3 regions of the Novosphingobium sp. YAF33 genome follow, and region 2 is predicted to be linked to each of the others. Evidence: predicted binding sites of a transcription regulator. Region 2 holds the regulator's gene; each other region holds the start of a gene.

Region 1 (5,950 bases), on a different contig from region 2:
TCCAGCGTTTCACGGTTGTAGCGCTTGCCGTGGCATTCCTCGCAGGTGACGTAGACGTCGGGCAGGAAGTGCATCTCGATCTTGATGAGGCCGTCGCCCTGGCACGCCTCGCAGCGGCCGCCCTTGACGTTGAAGCTGAAGCGCCCGGCCTTGTAGCCGCGCGCCTGGGATTCCGGCAGGCCCGCGAACCAGTCGCGGATCTGGGTGAAGGCGCCGGTATAAGTGGCGGGGTTGGAGCGCGGGGTGCGGCCGATCGGGGACTGGTCGATCTCGATGACCTTGTCGCAGTTTTCGAGGCCGGTGATGCGGTCGTGCGCGCCCGCCACCACGCGCGCGCCGTTGAGCTGACGCGAGGCGCCGGCCTGCAGGGTATCGATGGTGAGCGAGCTTTTTCCCGAACCGGAGACGCCGGTGACGCAGCAGAACGTGCCGAGCGGGAACGCCGCCGTGACGTTCCGCAAGTTGTTGGCGCGGGCGTTCTCGACCACGATCTTCTTGCCGTTGCCCTTGCGGCGCTCGGTCGGCACCTCGATCTTACGGGTGCCGTTGAGGTAGGCGGCGGTGAGGCTGTTCTTGCTCTTGAGCACTTGCTTCAGCGTGCCTTCGGCCACGACTTCGCCGCCGTGGACACCGGCGCCGGGGCCGAGGTCGACGATATGGTCGGCGGTGCGAATGGCGTCCTCGTCATGCTCGACGACGATCACGGTATTGCCCAGGTCGCGCAGGCGCTTCAGCGTTTCCAGCAGCATGTCGTTGTCGCGCTGGTGGAGGCCGATCGAGGGTTCATCGAGCACGTAGAGCACGCCCGAAAGGCCCGAGCCGATCTGGCTGGCCAAGCGGATGCGCTGGCTCTCGCCGCCCGACAAGGTGCCGGAAGTACGGTCGAGGTTGAGGTAATCGAGCCCGACGTTGTTGAGGAAGCCCAGCCGCTCGTTGATTTCCTTGAGGATGGCCTTGGCGATCTGCTGCTGCTGGCTGGTGAGCTTGCCCTCAAGCTCCCCGAACCACGCGAAGCCGTCCGACACGGAGAGGCGCGCGGCATCGGCGATGTCGCTGCCGGCGATCTTGACCGAAAGCGCCTCGGGCTTGAGGCGCTTGCCCTCGCAGGTCTCGCAGGGCTGCGCGGTCTGGAACTTGGACAGTTCCTCGCGCATCCAGGCGCTGTCGGTCTGGATCATGCGGCGGTTGAGGTTGCCGATCACGCCCTCGAACGGCTTGTTGACGGTGTATTCCTTGCGCCCGTCCTTGAAGGTGAGCGGCACGGCCTTACCCGCGGTGCCGTAGAGAATGACGATCTTCACCTCGGGCGAGAGCGCGTCCCACGGCGTGGTGAGGTCGAACCCGAAGTGCGCGGCCAGGCTGGAGAGCACCTGCATATAGTAAGGCGAAGGCGGGTTGGACTTGGCCCAGGGCACGATGGCGCCCTGCTTGAGGCTGAGATGCTCGTTCGGCACCACCAGTTGCGGGTCGAACAGTAGCTTCTCGCCCAGGCCATCACAGGCCGGGCACGCACCCTGCGGCGCGTTGAACGAGAACAGGCGTGGCTCGATCTCCTCGATGGTGAAGCCGCTGACCGGGCAGGCGAACTTCTCGGAGAAGACGATGCGGTTGGCGGGCAGGCCCGCGCCCTTGAGCGTCTTCTTGCTGCCCTTCCCCTCGTCCTCGCGGCCCGGAACCACGCCGTCGGCAAGGTCGATATAGGCCAGCCCTTCGGCCAGCTTCAGCGCCTGTTCGAAGCTGTCGGCAAGGCGGGTCTGGATGCCGTCCTTCACGGCGATGCGGTCCACCACGACTTCGATGTCGTGCTTGTACTTCTTGTCGAGCGCGGGGGCGTCCTCGATCGCGTAGAGTTCGCCGTCGATGCGCACGCGGGTGTAGCCGGCCTTCTGCCACTCCGCCAATTCCTTGCGATACTCGCCCTTGCGGCCGCGCACGACCGGGGCGAGCAGGTAGGCGCGGGTGCCTTCGGGCAGTTCCATCACCCGGTCGACCATGTTGGAGACGGTCTGCGCCTCGATCGGCAGGCCGGTGGCGGGCGAATAGGGAATGCCCACGCGCGCCCAGAGCAGGCGCATGTAATCCCAGATCTCGGTCACCGTCGCCACCGTGGAGCGCGGGTTGCGGCTGGTGGTCTTCTGCTCGATCGAGATGGCGGGGCTGAGGCCGTCGATATGCTCGACATCCGGCTTCTGCATCATCTCCAGGAACTGGCGCGCATAGGCCGAGAGGCTCTCGACATAGCGGCGCTGCCCCTCGGCATAGATGGTGTCGAAAGCGAGGCTGGATTTCCCCGAGCCGGAAAGCCCGGTGATGACGATCAGCTTCTCGCGCGGAAGCTCGATGTCGAAGCCCTTGAGGTTGTGCTCGCGCGCACCGCGCACCGTGATGTGGGAGAGACTCATGGAGGTGACGTGTTCCAGATTTGTTCGCAAAGCGCAAGCAGCCGCGACCAGAGCTTTTGCTGCAGGGACGGGACCTCATGTGGGAACCGGCTGCCGGATTGCAACGGTTTGCCCTGCGCATCGCGGCGGCCGCCCGGCCGGCGATGTCATCCGTCGGCCGAACTATGCCGTTCGACGATCCGACCCAATGGATGACTTGAATGCGACGAGGTTAAGAGTAATAGAGAAGTTGCCCGGTAATAATAACCGACTCACCTTTTGCCGCATGGTCAACAAGACATACAAGTAAATGTCCAGACATTGCTCAAAAGCCAAGGCGGGATCGAAGGGGCAAGACTAAAGTATATACATGTTCAATGGAGTCGACACACTCCCCGCGACGTTACCGTTGTTTGGGAACGACTTTTCTCATCGATTGAGGTCGCGTTGCAGTTCGCGTTTCGCGGGCCGTGGGGGCTTGCGTGCGGAGATCTGCACTCTTGAGCAACAGGAGAATGCAATGACCAGGATTCACACCGCTTTCGCCGCCATCGGCATGCTGTTCGTGGCGACCTCGGGGCTTGTCGCCCCGGCCCTTGCCGACGTGGTCGTCAAGGACGGCTCGCTCCGCGACGTTCCGCATCGTGAGGTGCGTTACGGCGACCTCAACCTCGATACCCAAGCGGGTATCGATACGCTCAATACCCGGCTGGAAGTTGCCGTTCGCGCCGTTTGCGGACCGCTTGAAAGCAACCAGCTGGATCAACTGGCCCGCGTCCACGACTGCCGCGATGCCTCGCTCGACCGGGCTTTTGCGGCCCGCGATGAAATGATGGCGACGCGGATGGCCGCCCGCGAAAACCCGGGCCAGCTGGCGGCAGCCACCCCCAGCCTCGCCGTCGTGGCGCGCCGGGGGAAGTAGGCACACCTTAGTCTCAGACTCCGCCGAGGAAGCCGCTGACGGGAAAGTTCCTGTCGGCGGCTTCTTTTTGCCGCCATCCGGCGCACGCCTCGCGCGCCTCGTCGTGCACGCCTGCCGCTCGTCGCATATCGAATTGCCTCCGGCCCCGCGCCTCGCCAGGGATCGCCAGGGATCGCCAGGATCATCCAGGGACGGAGACGAGAACAATGAGGGGCCGCAAGACGGGTACGCGTATCCTGCTGGCGCTGGGCACGCTGGCGCTTTGTGCGCCGGGCTTTTCCGGTACCGCGCGGGCCGACGATCCCAACGACCGCATGAGCGCCGAGGACATTGCCCGCGACGCCGCGATCATCCGCAAGCTCAATCGTGACCAGCTGGACTATGTGCGCAAGCGCGATGCGCAATACGCTTCCGGCTGGAAAGCCTATCGTGCGCGCCAGGGCGGCGGGGACGAGCAGGAAGACGAGGCGACCGGGCAATATGCACGCGGCGACTATGCCGGCGACGAGGACGGCGAGCCTTATGCGCGCCGGGACGAACGCCCGGCCTCTTCCAGCCCTTCGCGCGCTTATGCCCAGGCCCGCCGCGACTACGAGGCCGATCTGGCGCAGTGGCGCCGCGACGTCTCGGCCTGCCGCGCGGGTGACTATTCGCGCTGCGAGCGCTGACACATACCAGGGACCGGCGCCGAAACACCGTTTCGGTCGCCGTGCCGTCATCTTTCCGTGGCTTTCCGGAAACATGACCAGACCGGCCCTGATTCTTGCCCTGCTCCTTTGTGGATGCTCGCCCGACATCGCCGCGCACCGGATCGGCAGCGCGGAGGCAGGCGAGGCACCGCGGCTGACCGGCCAGCCCTGGGCCTTGCACGAATTGCAGGGGCACCGCGTCCCCCACCGCACGAACGGGGGGAAGGGTGCGCGCACCGCCGCCACCCTGCACTTTGCGCGGGACGGTTATGTCTCCGGCACCTGGTCCTGCAATTCCGTAAGCCAGGGCGATCTTCGCTGGACCGGCGTTCCGGGCGAGCCCTTTGGCGGGCTGAACCGGGACGGCAAGTATACCAGCATCAGCACGGCGGCGGGTTGCGGCAACACCAGGGCTGAACTCATGGCTACGCGGTTCTGGGGCCTCATGCTTTCCGCCCGCACCTGGACCATTGTACAGGAGCGTCACGGTTCGCACCTGCGCATCGACTTCGTCGACGGCACTTCGGCGCTGCTGGTGCCGATCGCCAAGACGCCCGGCGCCTGAGCGCACCTGGCCCCCCTTCTTGAGCGCCCTTCCTTGAGCAATGGCCCAGCCGTGTTAGACTTGCCGTGAGAAGACCGCGCACGGCATGGCGGGCGCACACTTCCAGGGGGCAGTCATGATGCCGACAGACGCTGCGGATTTCCTGTGATCGGCCGCTGCCCGTGACGCCTGCGGCACCCGCCAACGCCCGCATCCGTGACAGGATGCTGACCGCCGTCGACCTCGCCGCCACTTTCGTGCTCGCGGCCGAATGCGCGCTGACCGGGGTGCAGGCCGATCTCGACCTCTTCGGTATCCTGGTGCTCGCTTTCGTCGGTTCCGTCGGCGGCGGCGTGATCCGCGATCTCCTGCTGGGCGAACACCCCCCGGCGCCGCTGCGCGACTGGCGCTATGCCGCCCTTGCCCTGGCCGCGACCGCGGGGGTGATCGCGGCATCCCTGATGCTGGGGCCGGTGGCGAATGTCACCCCGCCGCTCGCCATCGACATGTTCGAGGGCGTGGGCCTGGCGCTCGCTGCCGTGGCCGGCACCCGCAAGTGCCTGGACTACGGCCTGGACGGCGCGCCGGTCGTCGTGATCGCCACGATCAACGGATGCGGCGGCGGCATCCTGCGCGACGTGCTGATTGCGCGGGTCCCGCATGTCCTGCATGAAGACTTCTACGCCACCGCCGTGCTGGCGGGCGCGACGCTGATGGTGGTCCTGATCCAGCGCTTCGGCCTGCGCCGGGACGCTGCCGGCATCGTCGCCGGCATCGCCATCTTCTCGTTGCGCGCGGCGGCGCTGCTGGAGGCCTGGCGCCTGCCGCATCTGCGTTAGGACAGGCCCGGAAGACCCCGCCGAGCCGGCGGAATGCGCCGGAAAGGCGCTGCATGGGAGACGAGTCATGATGCCGAAGTTCACCGTTCGGGGCCGGATCGCCAGGCCCGTCGCGGACGTATTCGAGGCCGTTGCCGATCCTGCCGTTCTGTCCGAGTTCTTCACCACTGGCGGCGCCAGGGGGCGGCTGGAGACAGGCGCCGTCGTCACCTGGGACTTCCACGACTTTCCCGGCGCCTTCCCGGTCCATGTCGTCGAAGCCGAACCGCCCCGCCACATCCTCTTGCGCTGGGGCGGTGACGAGGCCGCCGTTCTGGCCGATGCCGAGGGCGAGCACCGCACCCTCGTCACCCTGGCCTTCGAGCCGCTCGAGGATGGCCGCACGCTCGTGCAGATCAGCGAGGAAGGCTGGTCGGAAACGCCGGAGGGGCTCAAGGCGTCCTATGGCAATTGCGAAGGCTGGACGGGCATGCTGGCAGCGATGAAGGCCTGGCTGGAACACGGCGTCCGCCTGCGGGAGGGGTTCTACAAGTAGCCCGCCGCCGCTTGCCTCTCCCGTCCCGCGCCCTAAAAGC
Region 2 (5,950 bases):
ATTGCAGCATCGCCCATGGATCAGCAAGAGCCACTTGTCGAGCGGTTTGGCGGGTGTCGAGTGTTTTCTTTCGAACTGCAGTTTCACCAGAGCGCCGTGGCTGGCCGTGGCCTTTGGAACTGGCGCAATTGCTTGGTTTTTCCTGTCGTCTGCAGCGACATGGGTAGCCCTTTGCGTAGTATGCGTCGCGATTGCATTATTCGCATTGAACTGGCACGTGGGCTCGGCTCGGTTCCCTTATATCAGACAGGCGATCCTTTCGCTATCGCTGGTCGTCCTGGCAGGGTGCCTATCGATCTGGACCCGGTCGGAAATCGTCGGGCAACCGGCCATAGAGCGGACCATGGCGGGCATCTTCACGGCCCGGGTGCTGTCGCTCGAAGAGCAGCCGGCGCTGCAGCGAGATCGGCTGACACTGGCGTTGCGAGAGCCACGAAGCGGGCGGTCCATCAAAGTCCGGGTCAACCTGCCGACCGCGCTGCGGGAACAGCCGCTGAGCACCGGTGCGGTCATTAGGTTCCGCGGCCGGCTTACCCCTCCGGCATCACCCATGTTCCCTGGTGGATACGATTTTGCGCGCGGGGCCTGGTTTTCGGGCCTGGCAGCCACGGGCTCGATTACATCGCCGGTCGAAGTGATATCGCTCGGGCGTGGAGGCGATTGGCTCGCCGACCAGCGTGCCGCGTTGTCCCGTCATATAACGATGCGTCTCGCAGGGTCGCCGGGCGGTATCGCGGCAGCGCTGACGACCGGAGACATGGGCGCGATCGGCCAGGATGATGCCCAGGCCATGCGCGATGCGGGCCTGGRCCACCTTCTGTCGATCAGCGGACTTCACGTGAGTGCCGTGATCGGCTGCGTCTATTTCGTCGTATTGCGCCTTCTGGCCCTTTTCCCGGCACTGGCCCTGAGGGTCCGCCTGCCGATACTGGCCGCAACATGCGGCGCGGCCGCGGGGCTGGGTTACACGCTGTTGAGCGGCTCGCAGGTTCCTACCATGCGCGCTTTCCTGGGCGCTCTGCTCGTTCTCGCTGCCATGGCATGGGGCCGTGAAGCGCTGTCCATGCGCTTGCTGGCGGTGGCGGCTGTCATCGTGCTGCTCATCTGGCCCGAGTCGGTCGTCGGTCCCAGCTTCCAGATGAGCTTCGCGGCGGTGATGGTTTTGGTGGCACTCGGCAATGCAGAGCCGCTGAAGCGCTGGTTGGCACCCCGGGAAGAGGCCTGGCCTTTCAAGGTCATGCGCCACCTCACGATGATCCTGATCACCGGCATTGTGATCGAATTGGCGTTGATGCCCATCGCCCTGTTCCATTTCCATCGTGCCGGCCTCTATGGTTCTGTCGCCAATGTGATCGCGATCCCTTTGACGACGCTGGTCATCATGCCTTTCGTCGCCCTGGCGCTCCTGCTCGATGTGGTTGGGCTTGGAGGTCCGGTGTGGTGGCTGGCGAACCACGCTATCGACGCCCTGCTGGCCATCGCCCGCTTCATAGCCGCGGAACCGGGAGCCGTTCGGGTGATGCCCACGATGAGTGGGTGGCATTTTGCGTTGTTTGTTGCTGGAGGGCTCTGGCTGGGCCTTTGGGACAGTCGCATCCGGCTATGGGGGATTTTGCCTATAGCTGCCGGTTTCTTCGGCTTGATGCTCATTCCGGTTCCGGACATGATGGTTTCGGGCGATGGCCGCCATGTGGGCTGGATCGATCCCGAGAGCCATCGGCTCGTGATGCTCCGCGCCGGTTCCGGGAACTACGCCCTGGACAACCTCATGGAAGTTGCCGGGACGCGAGAGGTCCCGGTCAATGCGCAGACGGCGCCCGGAACGCGATGCAACGCGGACTTCTGCGCCGTCGAGCTACGTCACGGCCAGGGGGCTCGGCATGTGTTGATCGCGCGGGGGAGGGCCATCGTCCCCGAGATGCAACTGGCCGAGGCGTGCAGGTGGGCCGACGTGGTGATTGCCGAGCGCCGCCTGCCGAGGACCTGCCGGCCGAAGTGGCTCAAAGTTGATCGCCAGATGCTGGATCGAACGGGCGGGCTGACTATCGATCTTGCAAGCCGCAGTGTGACGACCGTGGCGGAGGGGCAAGGAAACCATGGCTGGTGGAAACCCGCTACGCCGGCCATGATCGAACGCAAGGGATGGTATTAGCGACCGCTGGCCTGAGGAGGGCGAACAGGGCGCCCTCCTGAAACGGATCAATGATAGCGGCGCAGCAGACCTGCCAGCTTGCCCTGGACTTCTACTTCGTCAGGTCCGTAGATCTGCGGTTCGTAAGCGGCGTTCGCGGGATCGAGGCGCACCATGCCATCTTCCCGGCGCAGATACTTGAGCGTCGCTTCCTCGCCCCGGACAAGGGCGACGACGATCTCGCCATCCCTGGCCGTGGTGGTCCGCTTTACGAGTGCGAAATCTCCGTCGAGAATGCCGGCATCGACCATCGAGTCGCCCGAGACTTCCAGCGCATAGTGATCGCCTGCACCGAGCAGGGCCGCAGGCACCGGCAGCGAGGACTGGCCTTCCAGGGCCTCGATCGGCACGCCCGCGGCAATACGACCATGAAGGGGGATTTCGATCACATCGTTGGCGGGCCTGGCGACCGCCGCCGGACGGGACGGTGCGGCGTTGCCGCCACGCGCCGCCGATACCGCAGCCGCGGTCTTGGCCGGCTTGCTCGTGGCGTCTTCGGGCTGGCGGAGCACTTCGAGAGCGCGGGCACGGTTGGGAAGGCGGCGGATGAAGCCACGTTCCTCCAGCGCGGAAATCAACCGATGGACGCCCGACTTCGACTTGAGATCGAGCGCTTCCTTCATTTCCTCGAAGCTGGGGGAAATGCCGCTTTCTTCAAGCCGGACCTGGATGAACCGGAGCAATTCGTGCTGCTTGCGCGTCAACATCTGCTTAGCCTCATGTGTTCTGTGGCACTTGGCCTGAATCGCCCGACGAACCGGCCCCGGCTGACTTGATGTGTCGTTCAGGGAACTTGTCTGCGAACAATGAGGGAACAATTATGCAACGAATAGGGTATCGTCAAGCAATACCGCCATTTTGGAGCAAGAACACCTGAACGGGATCACCGCGATCAGCGGCGAGGGCATGCGCCGACCGGTCGATCAGGACATTGCTGGCGGCAAGCGAGGACAAGGCGCCGCTATCCTGTAGCGAGAGGGCATGGACCGCCTCACCATCCCAGGATCCCCGCAGGAATTCGCGGCGCGCACCCCCCGTCCTCAAAGGTGCCGAAAGCCGGGTGGCAATCGCGCGGGGTAAGGGCTGCGCGGCGCCCAGAAACGCGCGCAATACGGGGAGAACGAAGAAATATGCGGTCACCAGGCTGGACACGGGATTGCCGGGAAGCCCGATCACCAGTTGACGACGCCCTGCCGTCTGCCGTGTCGCGACCATGAGCGGCTTGCCGGGTTTGATCGCGACGCGCCAGAAGTCGATTTCGGCGCCCCATTTTTCCAGTGCCGGCCGGAGAAGGTCGTGATCGCCCACTGACGCTCCCCCGCTCGTCACGATCACGTCGGCATCGGCGGCCGCGTCGAAGGCGGCGACCAGAGCGTCCAGATCGTCGGGGATTGGTCCATTTCGATTTGCATCGACGGGAACGCTACGCGCTAGAGCGGTCAGCATGGCGCCGTTGCTGGCGGGTATCTGATGGGCTGCGCAGCATTCGGGATCGCCGGACAATTCATCGCCGCTATCGATCACGGTGAGCCGGGGGCGGCGGCGGACGGCGAGATGTCGGTGGCCCGCCGAAATGGCAAGACCGGCCTGTGCCGGCCCGATCAGTGCCCCGGCGGCCAGCAGCGGCGCTCCATCGGCGAAATCCATGCCGCGGAAGCGGACGTGCTTGTGGCCTGGTGAGGGCGCCTCTCCCGTGAGGGCGAGGCGATCGCCCTCACGGTCGACATCCTCCTGCAGGATCACGGCCCGCGCATTGTCGGGCAACAGGGCGCCGGTGGATATCCGCACGGCTTGGCCCGGATCGACGGCTGCACCGAAGGGCCGTCCTGCCGCGCTTTCACCGATCAACTGCCAGGGTCCGGACAGGTCCCCTTCGCTTACGGCATAACCGTCCATGGCGGAGATGTCGGCGGCGGGCTGGACCCGGCGTGCCAGCAAGGGGGCCGCGAGATAGCGACCCAGCGCACCGTCGATGTCGACGTGCTCGACGGGCCGCGGCTCGACCAGCGCAAGCAGACGGGCCTGTGCCTCTTCCAGAGCGATCGGCGGGATCATCGCGGCGATGTCTCAAACCGCCAGTCGCCCGATTTGCCGCCACGCTTTTCGATCAGGCGAATGTCACCGATGACCATGCCCTTGTCGAGCGCCTTGGCCATGTCGTAAATTGTAAGCAGAGCCACGGAAACCGCTGTAATGGCTTCCATTTCCACCCCGGTCTTGCCGCTCAGCGATGCAGTGCCCACGGCCAGCACGGCGCTGTCCTCGAACGTGAAATCCAGGTTTACGGCGTCGAGCGTGAGGGGGTGGCACATCGGGATGAGGTCCGCCGTCTTCTTGGCGGCCATGATCCCCGCGATGCGCGCCGTTCCCAGCACGTCGCCTTTCGGTGCATTGCCGGCGCGGATCGCTTCCAGGGCCGAGGCGCTCATCGTGATCCGTCCGGACGCCACGGCGACCCTGCGGGTCGCGGCCTTGGCGCCAACGTCGACCATGCGGGCCGAGCCTTCCGCATCGATGTGAGTAAGGGACTTGCTCAAGCGCGGGCTATCCTCAATCTGCGAAGAGGAGCTGGCGGGTTGCCGCTTGGACATCCGCCTGACGCATCAGGCTCTCGCCAACGAGGAAAGTACGGGCGCCGCAAGCCGACAGCCGTTCCAGATCGGCGTGAGTGTTGATGCCGCTTTCGCTCACGAGCAGGGTGCCGGCGGGCGCCAGCGGGGCGAGGCGTTCCGTCGTCGAAATATCGGTCGCGAACCGCTTGAGATCGCGGTTGTTCACGCCAATGAGGCGCGACTTGAGGCGGCTCGCCCGCTCCATCTCGTCTTCGTTGTGGACTTCGACCAGGCAGTCCATCCCGCGCTCACGCGCCGCAGCCTCGATTTCGGCCATAAGCACGTCGTCCAGCGCGGCGACGATGATCAGGATCGCGTCGGCGCCGATCGAGCGCGCCTCTGCGACCTGCCAGGGATCGATCATGAAATCCTTGCGGATCACCGGAAGCGAGCAGGCGGCCCGGGCCTCGACGAGGAAATCTTCATGGCCCTGGAAGTAGGGCGCGTCGGTCAGCACCGAGAGGCAGGCCGCACCGCCGCGCTCATAAGCGATGGCATGTTCGGTGGGGCGAAAATCAGGCCGGATCAAACCCTTGGAAGGCGAAGCTTTCTTGATCTCCGCGATCAAGGCGAATTCGGTCTCCGCCTTCCGGCGCAGGGCCGCCTCGAAGCCGCGAGGTGCGCTCTGTTCGCGGGACCGGGCGTCCAGGTCATCCAGCGTCGCGAAACCCTTGCGCGTTTGCACTTCAATGCGCTTGGTGTCGCAGATCTCGGTAAGCTTGTCGGACATCGGTACCCTCGAAAACACGCAGCGCCTCAAGCCCGAAGCGCGGAAATCCAGCAATTGAGCAGGGCGTTGGCCAAGCCCTTGTCGATAGCCTCGGCAGCCTCTTCCACGCCTTCCCGCCAGGTCTCGACCTCACCGGCAACGATGAGGGCGCCCGCGGCATTGAGCAGGACGGCGTCGCGATAGGCGCCATGCTCGCCGAGCAGCAGTCGCCGCAGGGCATCGGCATTATGCGCCGCATCGCCGCCGCGTATCGCCCCGACAGGAGAGATGGGCAGCCCTACATCCTCAGGGGAGACGCGGCGCATCGAAAGCTCGCCGTCCTTGATCTCGGCGACTTCGTTGCCGCCGGCGAGGCTGAGTTCGTCCAGGCCCTCGTCGCCGGAAATGACGAAAGAATGCGTGCTGCCCAGGTGCATC
Region 3 (5,950 bases), on a different contig from region 2:
CTGCCCGCCACCGGCGTGCCCCGCACTTATCGCGCCCGTACTTTCGGCGACATCAGCCAGGGACAGCTCGAAGACCTGATCGAAGGCATCGAGATCGAAGGCGTGGTCTACGGCAAGATCGACGCCAACATGGAGCGCCGCACCGGGCGCAACCAGTGGATCGAGATGACTTTGACGGAAGGTAAGAACCGCGAAGTCCGCCGTGTTCTCGAACACCTCGGCCTGCAGGTCAGCCGCCTGATTCGCACGTCTTACGGACCTTTCCGCCTGCTCGACCTGCCCAAGGGCATGGCCTTCGAGGTCACTCAGCGCGATCTCGAAAACTTCCGCAAGACCCTGCCGAGCATCAAGTCGTGAAGGGGCCCGCGGCCAGGGGCACAGCCGTGAAGACGGGCCTGCGCATCGTCGCGGGCGAATGGCGAGGCCGCAAGCTGGCAGCGCCCGAAGGCGATACCACCCGGCCGACGGCGGACCGCACGCGAGAGACGCTGTTCTCGATGCTGGCCAGCCGGCTCGGCACATTCGAGGGTCTGAAAGTCGCGGATCTCTTCGCGGGATCGGGTGCGCTGGGCCTTGAGGCGCTGTCGCGCGGTGCGGCCCATTGCCTCTTCGTCGACCAGGACCCGGCAGCGGTTCGCGCGATTCGCGCCAATATCGCCAATCTTCAGGCCCAGGGCCGGAGCGACGTCCGCGCCGGGTCGGTCATGGCGCTCGGCCCCGCCAAGGGAACACTCGACCTCGTACTGCTCGACCCACCTTACGAGACGGGCGCCGGCGCAGTCGCGATCGACAAGCTCGCGCGGCTCGGCTGGATCGGCGAACAGACCTGGGTCAGCCTGGAGACCGCCAAGACGGAAGCCGTTTCCATCAAGGGCTTCGAACTCGAAAGCTCGCGCGATGTCGGCAAGGCCCGCCTGCATCTGCTGCGGCCCGTCGGCTAAAAGGCAGCACCGTCCCGGACAAGGTTCGGGACGGTCTCGCCCGGCTTACTTGCCGCCGCGATTGCGACAGCCGTCCTTCACGGTCTTGCTGCAGACCGGATAATCCTTGTTCATCGCGGTCGCAGGCGGCGGGGTCATTGCGCCCTTGTAGGGACCGCCCTGATAGGTCTGGTCGGCCGGCATGGCCGGGCGCACCGTCTGGTCGGCATATTGCGGATCGGGAACGCCGGTCGTCGGCATGCCTTCACCCGGAGGGTTCGCCTGTGCCGGGGGCGTCGTCGGTGTCTTGCCGGCCATCTGCTGCGATATCGAGTTCCATGCGATCGCCTGCTGCTCCGGGGTCATCTTGTAGATTTGCCCGCGCTGGTCCGGGGTGAGCGCCCAGTAGCCCTTCTGCTGCGGCGCCGTGAGGCTCCAGTAATAGGCTTGATACTCCGGCGTCCACGAGTCGTAATCCGCGCGCTGGGCGGCCGGCCAGGCGTCGTACATGGACTTCTGGTCCGGTGTCATGGTCGAGGAGGTGATGGGCTTGGCCCCGGCCATGCCCGAGGGCATGCTCGAATCGGAAGGAGTTGCGGGCGGCGGCGGGGCTTCAGACACAGGGGGCATCTCGCCGGCAGTGTCCGTCGTGGTAGCCCCAGCGGTGTCTTGGGCCTGGACGGCGCCGGACATGCTCAGGATGGCCAGGGCTGCCGCACCCGAAAGGAGATATTTGTGCATGACTCACTCTCCATCTGCTCGTGTTTCTGGTTATTCTTTTCCGTGACTAGGCGACTCCCGGCGCCGGGGGATTGTTCCGGGGCTGCGACGAACCGGCCTTGCGCCACGACATCCCGTTCCCTAGATGTTCACGGGTGAACGATCTGCAATCCTCCCTGCCCGAAGCCTCCTCGGACCCCCTGCTGGAAGGGCTCAATCCGCCGCAGCGAGAGGCCGTGCTGACCACCGAAGGCGCGGTGCTGATGCTGGCCGGGGCCGGCACGGGCAAGACGGCGGCGCTCACCCGCCGCCTGGCGCATCTGGTGCGCAGCCGCCTCGCCTGGCCGAGCGAGATTCTCTGCGTCACGTTCACCAACAAGGCCGCCCGCGAAATGCGCGAGCGCGTGGGGCACCTGATCGGCCCGGCCGTGGAAGGCATGCCCTGGCTGGGCACGTTCCACGCCATCGCCGCCAAGATGCTGCGCCGCCATGCCGAACTGGTAGGGCTGCAACCCAACTACACGATCATCGATACCGACGATCAGTTGCGCCTGCTCAAGCAGCTCATCCAGGCCGAAGGGCTGGACGAAAAGCGCTGGCCCGCCCGCCAGCTTGCAGGTTGCATCGATCGCTGGAAGAATCGCGGCCTCAACCCGGCCGACCTCGATGCAGGCGAGAACGAGGCCTATGCCAATGGCCGCGGGCAGAAGTTCTACCAGCTCTATCAGGACCGCCTGAAGGCCGTGAACGCCTGCGATTTCGGCGACCTCCTACTGCACATGCTCAACATTCTGCGCACTCACCGCGAGGTGCTGGAACAGTACCAGCAGCGGTTCAAATACGTGATGGTGGATGAGTATCAAGACACCAACCAGGTCCAGTACCTGTGGCTCCGGCTCATCGCGCAGGAGCGCAAGAACATCTGCGTGGTGGGAGACGACGACCAGTCGATCTATTCCTGGCGCGGCGCCGAAGTGGCGAATATCCTCAAGTTCGAAAAGGATTTTCCGGGCGCCAAGGTGATCCGGCTGGAGCAGAACTATCGCTCCACCCCGCAGATCCTCGCCGCCGCTTCGGGCCTGATCGGCGAGAATACCCAGCGCCTCGGCAAGACGCTGTGGACCGAGCGCCATCCCGGCGACAAGGTCCGCGTGATCGGCGTCTGGGATGCCCCCGAAGAAGCGCGCCGCGTGGGCGACGAGATCGAGCGGCTGGAGCGCGAAGGCGCCCCGCTCGACCAGGTGGCCATCCTCGTGCGCGCACAGTACCAGACCCGCGAATTCGAAGACCGGTTCATCTCGATCGGCATGAAATATCGCATCGTCGGCGGCTTCCGCTTCTACGAACGCGCCGAAATCCGCGATGCCCTCGCCTATCTGCGCGTGATCGCGCAGCCGGCGGACGACCTTGCCTTCGAGCGCATCTACAATGCCCCCAAGCGCGGCCTGGGCGCCAAGGCGCTGGAGGCGCTGCACACGCTCGCTCGGCGCCGGAACATCCCGCTTGCCATGGCCGCGATCGAGATCGCCGACAGCGACGAATTGCCGGCCCGCCCGCGCAGCACGTTCCTGTCGCTGATGCGCGACTTCGCGCGGTGGCGGGACCTTTCCGGCACCGAGAACCCAGCCGATCTCATGCGCACCGTCTTGGATGAGAGCGGCTATACGGACGCGCTCCAGGCCGAGAAGACGCCCGAAGCCAGCGGACGCCTCGAAAACCTCGTCGAACTGGCGCGGGCCATGGAGGAATACGAAACGCTCGGCGATTTCCTCGAGCACGTCAGCCTCGTGATGGACAACGACGCCGCCTCCGACGAGGAAAAGGTCACGATCATGACCATGCATGCGGCCAAGGGACTCGAGTTCGAGCATGTGTTCCTGCCCGGCTGGGAGGAAGGCGTGTTCCCCTCGCAGCGGGCGATGGACGAAGGCGGATTGGCCAGCCTGGAGGAAGAGCGCCGGCTCGCCTACGTCGCGATCACCCGCGCGCGGCGCAAGTGCACGATCCTGCACGCGGCCAATCGGCGGATCTACGGCCAGTGGACCAGTTCGATCCCCTCGCGCTTCATTGCCGAACTTCCGGACGATCACGTCGAGAGCGAAACCACGCTGACCGGCGGCGCTTCGCTCTGGCGGGCGCAGTGGTCCGAAATGGCGGATCCCTTTGCCGAAGTGGCCCGCGCCCAGCCCGCCCGCACGGTGACGCGCGGCCCGGGGTGGCAGCGCGCCGCAGCCCGGGAATTCGATACCACGCCGCGCAAGATCGCCGAATCGACGCGCAGTGCCGCCAGCTTCGCGGCCAAACCGCGCACCGACATCGAAATCGGCAGCCGCGTGTTTCATGAGAAGTTCGGCTACGGCGCGGTGATCTCCCAGGAAGGCAACAAGCTGGAGATCGAATTCGAACAGGCCGGGCTCAAGCGCGTGCTCGACAGTTTCGTCAAACCGGCAGGCTGACGCGGGCCAACCTGCCAGCTTGATGCAATTTCAGAGGCCGGTCTTTACCGGCGCCGCGCGAATCTGCTCGATCCACGGATCGCGCTCGAAGCGCGCCGTGCCATCGGCTGCAAAGTCGAGAAGATCCCCGCCCTCCCCGGCGCGCGGCGACCACTTCGGCAAGGAGGCGCCGTTGGGATCGCCGGTCCGCGCGAAATTCACGAGATAGGCGCTGACGATCCGGCCCATCGCCTTGTCCCGCGCACTGGTCCGGTCTCCATATTTCACCGCCTGGGTATCGAGGAAGAACGGGATGTCGGTAGCGTGGCCGGCACCCTTGCCGCCGCCTTCCAGCGAGGACGCAACGTAGGAGAAGCGGTACTCGTAGACCGGAACGCCCGCCTTGGCGACAAGGCCGGAGATCTGCCGCGCGCCGGCTACCATGCCGCCACTGACGCCGCCGATGTCGTCGCTGGTCGCGCCGATCATCATCGGAACGTGGTGGAAACGGTTGGTTTCATAAGCCTTGCGCTGGTCCACCGCTATGCGGCCATCGGAGAAGGGACTGGCGAAGGTCCGCAAGCCCCCGGGCGGCGTGAACAGCGCCGCGAGATTGAGGCCGTCGATCACTTGCTCGGCCTTCAATCCGCGCAATTTCGCCAGGGCCTCCGGGTCGCCCGGAGCGATGCCCTTGGACTGCCCGAAGCGGCCACCGATCTCTTCGGTCGCGGCAAGATCCGGATTGGCCAGGCTCGTGCCGTTCCCGCCCGACATCACGACCGCTTTGTGAAATAGGCCATCGGCCTCGGGCGAGGTCACGAGATTGTTCACCGACATGCCGCCGGCGCTCTCGCCGATGATGGTGACATTGGCCGGATCGCCCCCGAAAGCCGCGATGTTGCGCTGAACCCAGCGCAGCGCGGCCAGCTGGTCCATGTAGCCGTAGTTGCCCCCCATGCCGCCGTCCTCCGCCGCCCGGGTAAGCGCCGGATGCGCGAAAGTCCCGAAGCGACCGATGCGGTAGTTGAAGCTGAAGAACAGGACGCCCTGCCGCGCCAGTTCCGCGCCGGAATAGGTCGGCGGAGACGCGCCCCCGTTCACGAAGCCGCCGCCGTAGATCCACACGACCACCGGCAGCTTGCCCTTGGCTGCGGCAGGACGCCAGACATTGGCGTAGAGGCAATCCTCGGCAGGCGGCGTGCCGAGCGGCGCCGCGTCTCCCTCGAAGGGCTTCTGCATGCAGTCATGGCCATAAGTCGTGGCCTCGCGGGTTCCCTGCCAGGCGGCGGCGGGTTGCGGCGCGCGCCAGCGCAAGGGACCGATCGGCGGCGCGGCGAAAGGAATGCCCTTCCAGCTGGCCACGCCGTTCTCAACGCGGCCAGCCAGCTTGCCGCCCTCGACGACCGCTTCCGGCCGGGGACCGGCCTGCGCGCCGCAGGAAGCCGCAAACACGCCTACGAACGCCAGCATGTACCTGTATTTCATCGGATCCCCGCAGCAGACAGCCTCTTCGAAAGCAGTCTGGCATGCGGCTGTGCAGCCACGCAAGCGAGATCACCCGCGCTCAGGCGCAACGCAAAAACGCCCCGCTTCCTCCGAAGAAAAAGCGGGGCGTCTTGGAATTATCTGGAAAAACACCCCTTAGGGCATTTTTCCGACCGTGCGCTCAGGCGAGCGCCGAAACGTGGAGGAATTCCGGGATCGGGCCGTTCCAGCCGTCGTCAGCCGGCTCCTGATCGCGGCGGCGCGACCGGTTGCCATCCGAACGGCGCTCGCGGCGCTGCTCTTCCCCGCGGCTTTCGCGGCGCGGCGCACGCTCTTCGCGGGCCGGGCGCTCTTCGCGAACCGGCGCGCGCTCTTCACTGGCGACTCGCT

Evidence for each region. The regulator LexA, encoded in region 2, represses DNA repair genes until DNA is damaged. The targets are predictions, from matches to a motif close to GTTCCNCNCTTGTTCT.
Region 1: uvrA (excinuclease ABC subunit UvrA) is a predicted target of LexA. The motif match lies at 2,414-2,429, and genes of this name have one in related genera.
Region 3: AB4Z00_RS22520 (ATP-dependent helicase) is a predicted target of LexA. The motif match lies at 1,777-1,792, and genes of this name have one in related genera.

The regions. Positions count from the first base shown of each region.
Region 1 covers NZ_JBFRCW010000001.1:190,836-196,785, forward strand. Annotated here, with positions in the region: gene uvrA (excinuclease ABC subunit UvrA) at 1-2,402, opposite strand, end outside; gene AB4Z00_RS00895 (UrcA family protein) at 2,902-3,303, shown strand; gene AB4Z00_RS00900 (hypothetical protein) at 3,510-3,971, shown strand; gene AB4Z00_RS00905 (hypothetical protein) at 4,045-4,557, shown strand; gene AB4Z00_RS00910 (trimeric intracellular cation channel family protein) at 4,719-5,375, shown strand; gene AB4Z00_RS00915 (SRPBCC family protein) at 5,443-5,910, shown strand.
Region 2 covers NZ_JBFRCW010000003.1:203,546-209,495, reverse strand. Annotated here, with positions in the region: gene AB4Z00_RS08150 (ComEC/Rec2 family competence protein) at 1-2,152, shown strand, start outside; gene lexA (transcriptional repressor LexA) at 2,200-2,898, opposite strand; gene AB4Z00_RS08140 (molybdopterin molybdotransferase MoeA) at 3,032-4,246, opposite strand; gene moaC (cyclic pyranopterin monophosphate synthase MoaC) at 4,243-4,728, opposite strand; gene trpC (indole-3-glycerol phosphate synthase TrpC) at 4,742-5,533, opposite strand; gene trpD (anthranilate phosphoribosyltransferase) at 5,560-5,950, opposite strand, start outside.
Region 3 covers NZ_JBFRCW010000015.1:8,999-14,948, reverse strand. Annotated here, with positions in the region: gene AB4Z00_RS22535 (pseudouridine synthase) at 1-357, shown strand, start outside; gene rsmD (16S rRNA (guanine(966)-N(2))-methyltransferase RsmD) at 384-941, shown strand; gene AB4Z00_RS22525 (hypothetical protein) at 987-1,661, opposite strand; gene AB4Z00_RS22520 (ATP-dependent helicase) at 1,796-4,096, shown strand; gene AB4Z00_RS22515 (carboxylesterase/lipase family protein) at 4,127-5,560, opposite strand; gene AB4Z00_RS22510 (DEAD/DEAH box helicase) at 5,742-5,950, opposite strand, start outside.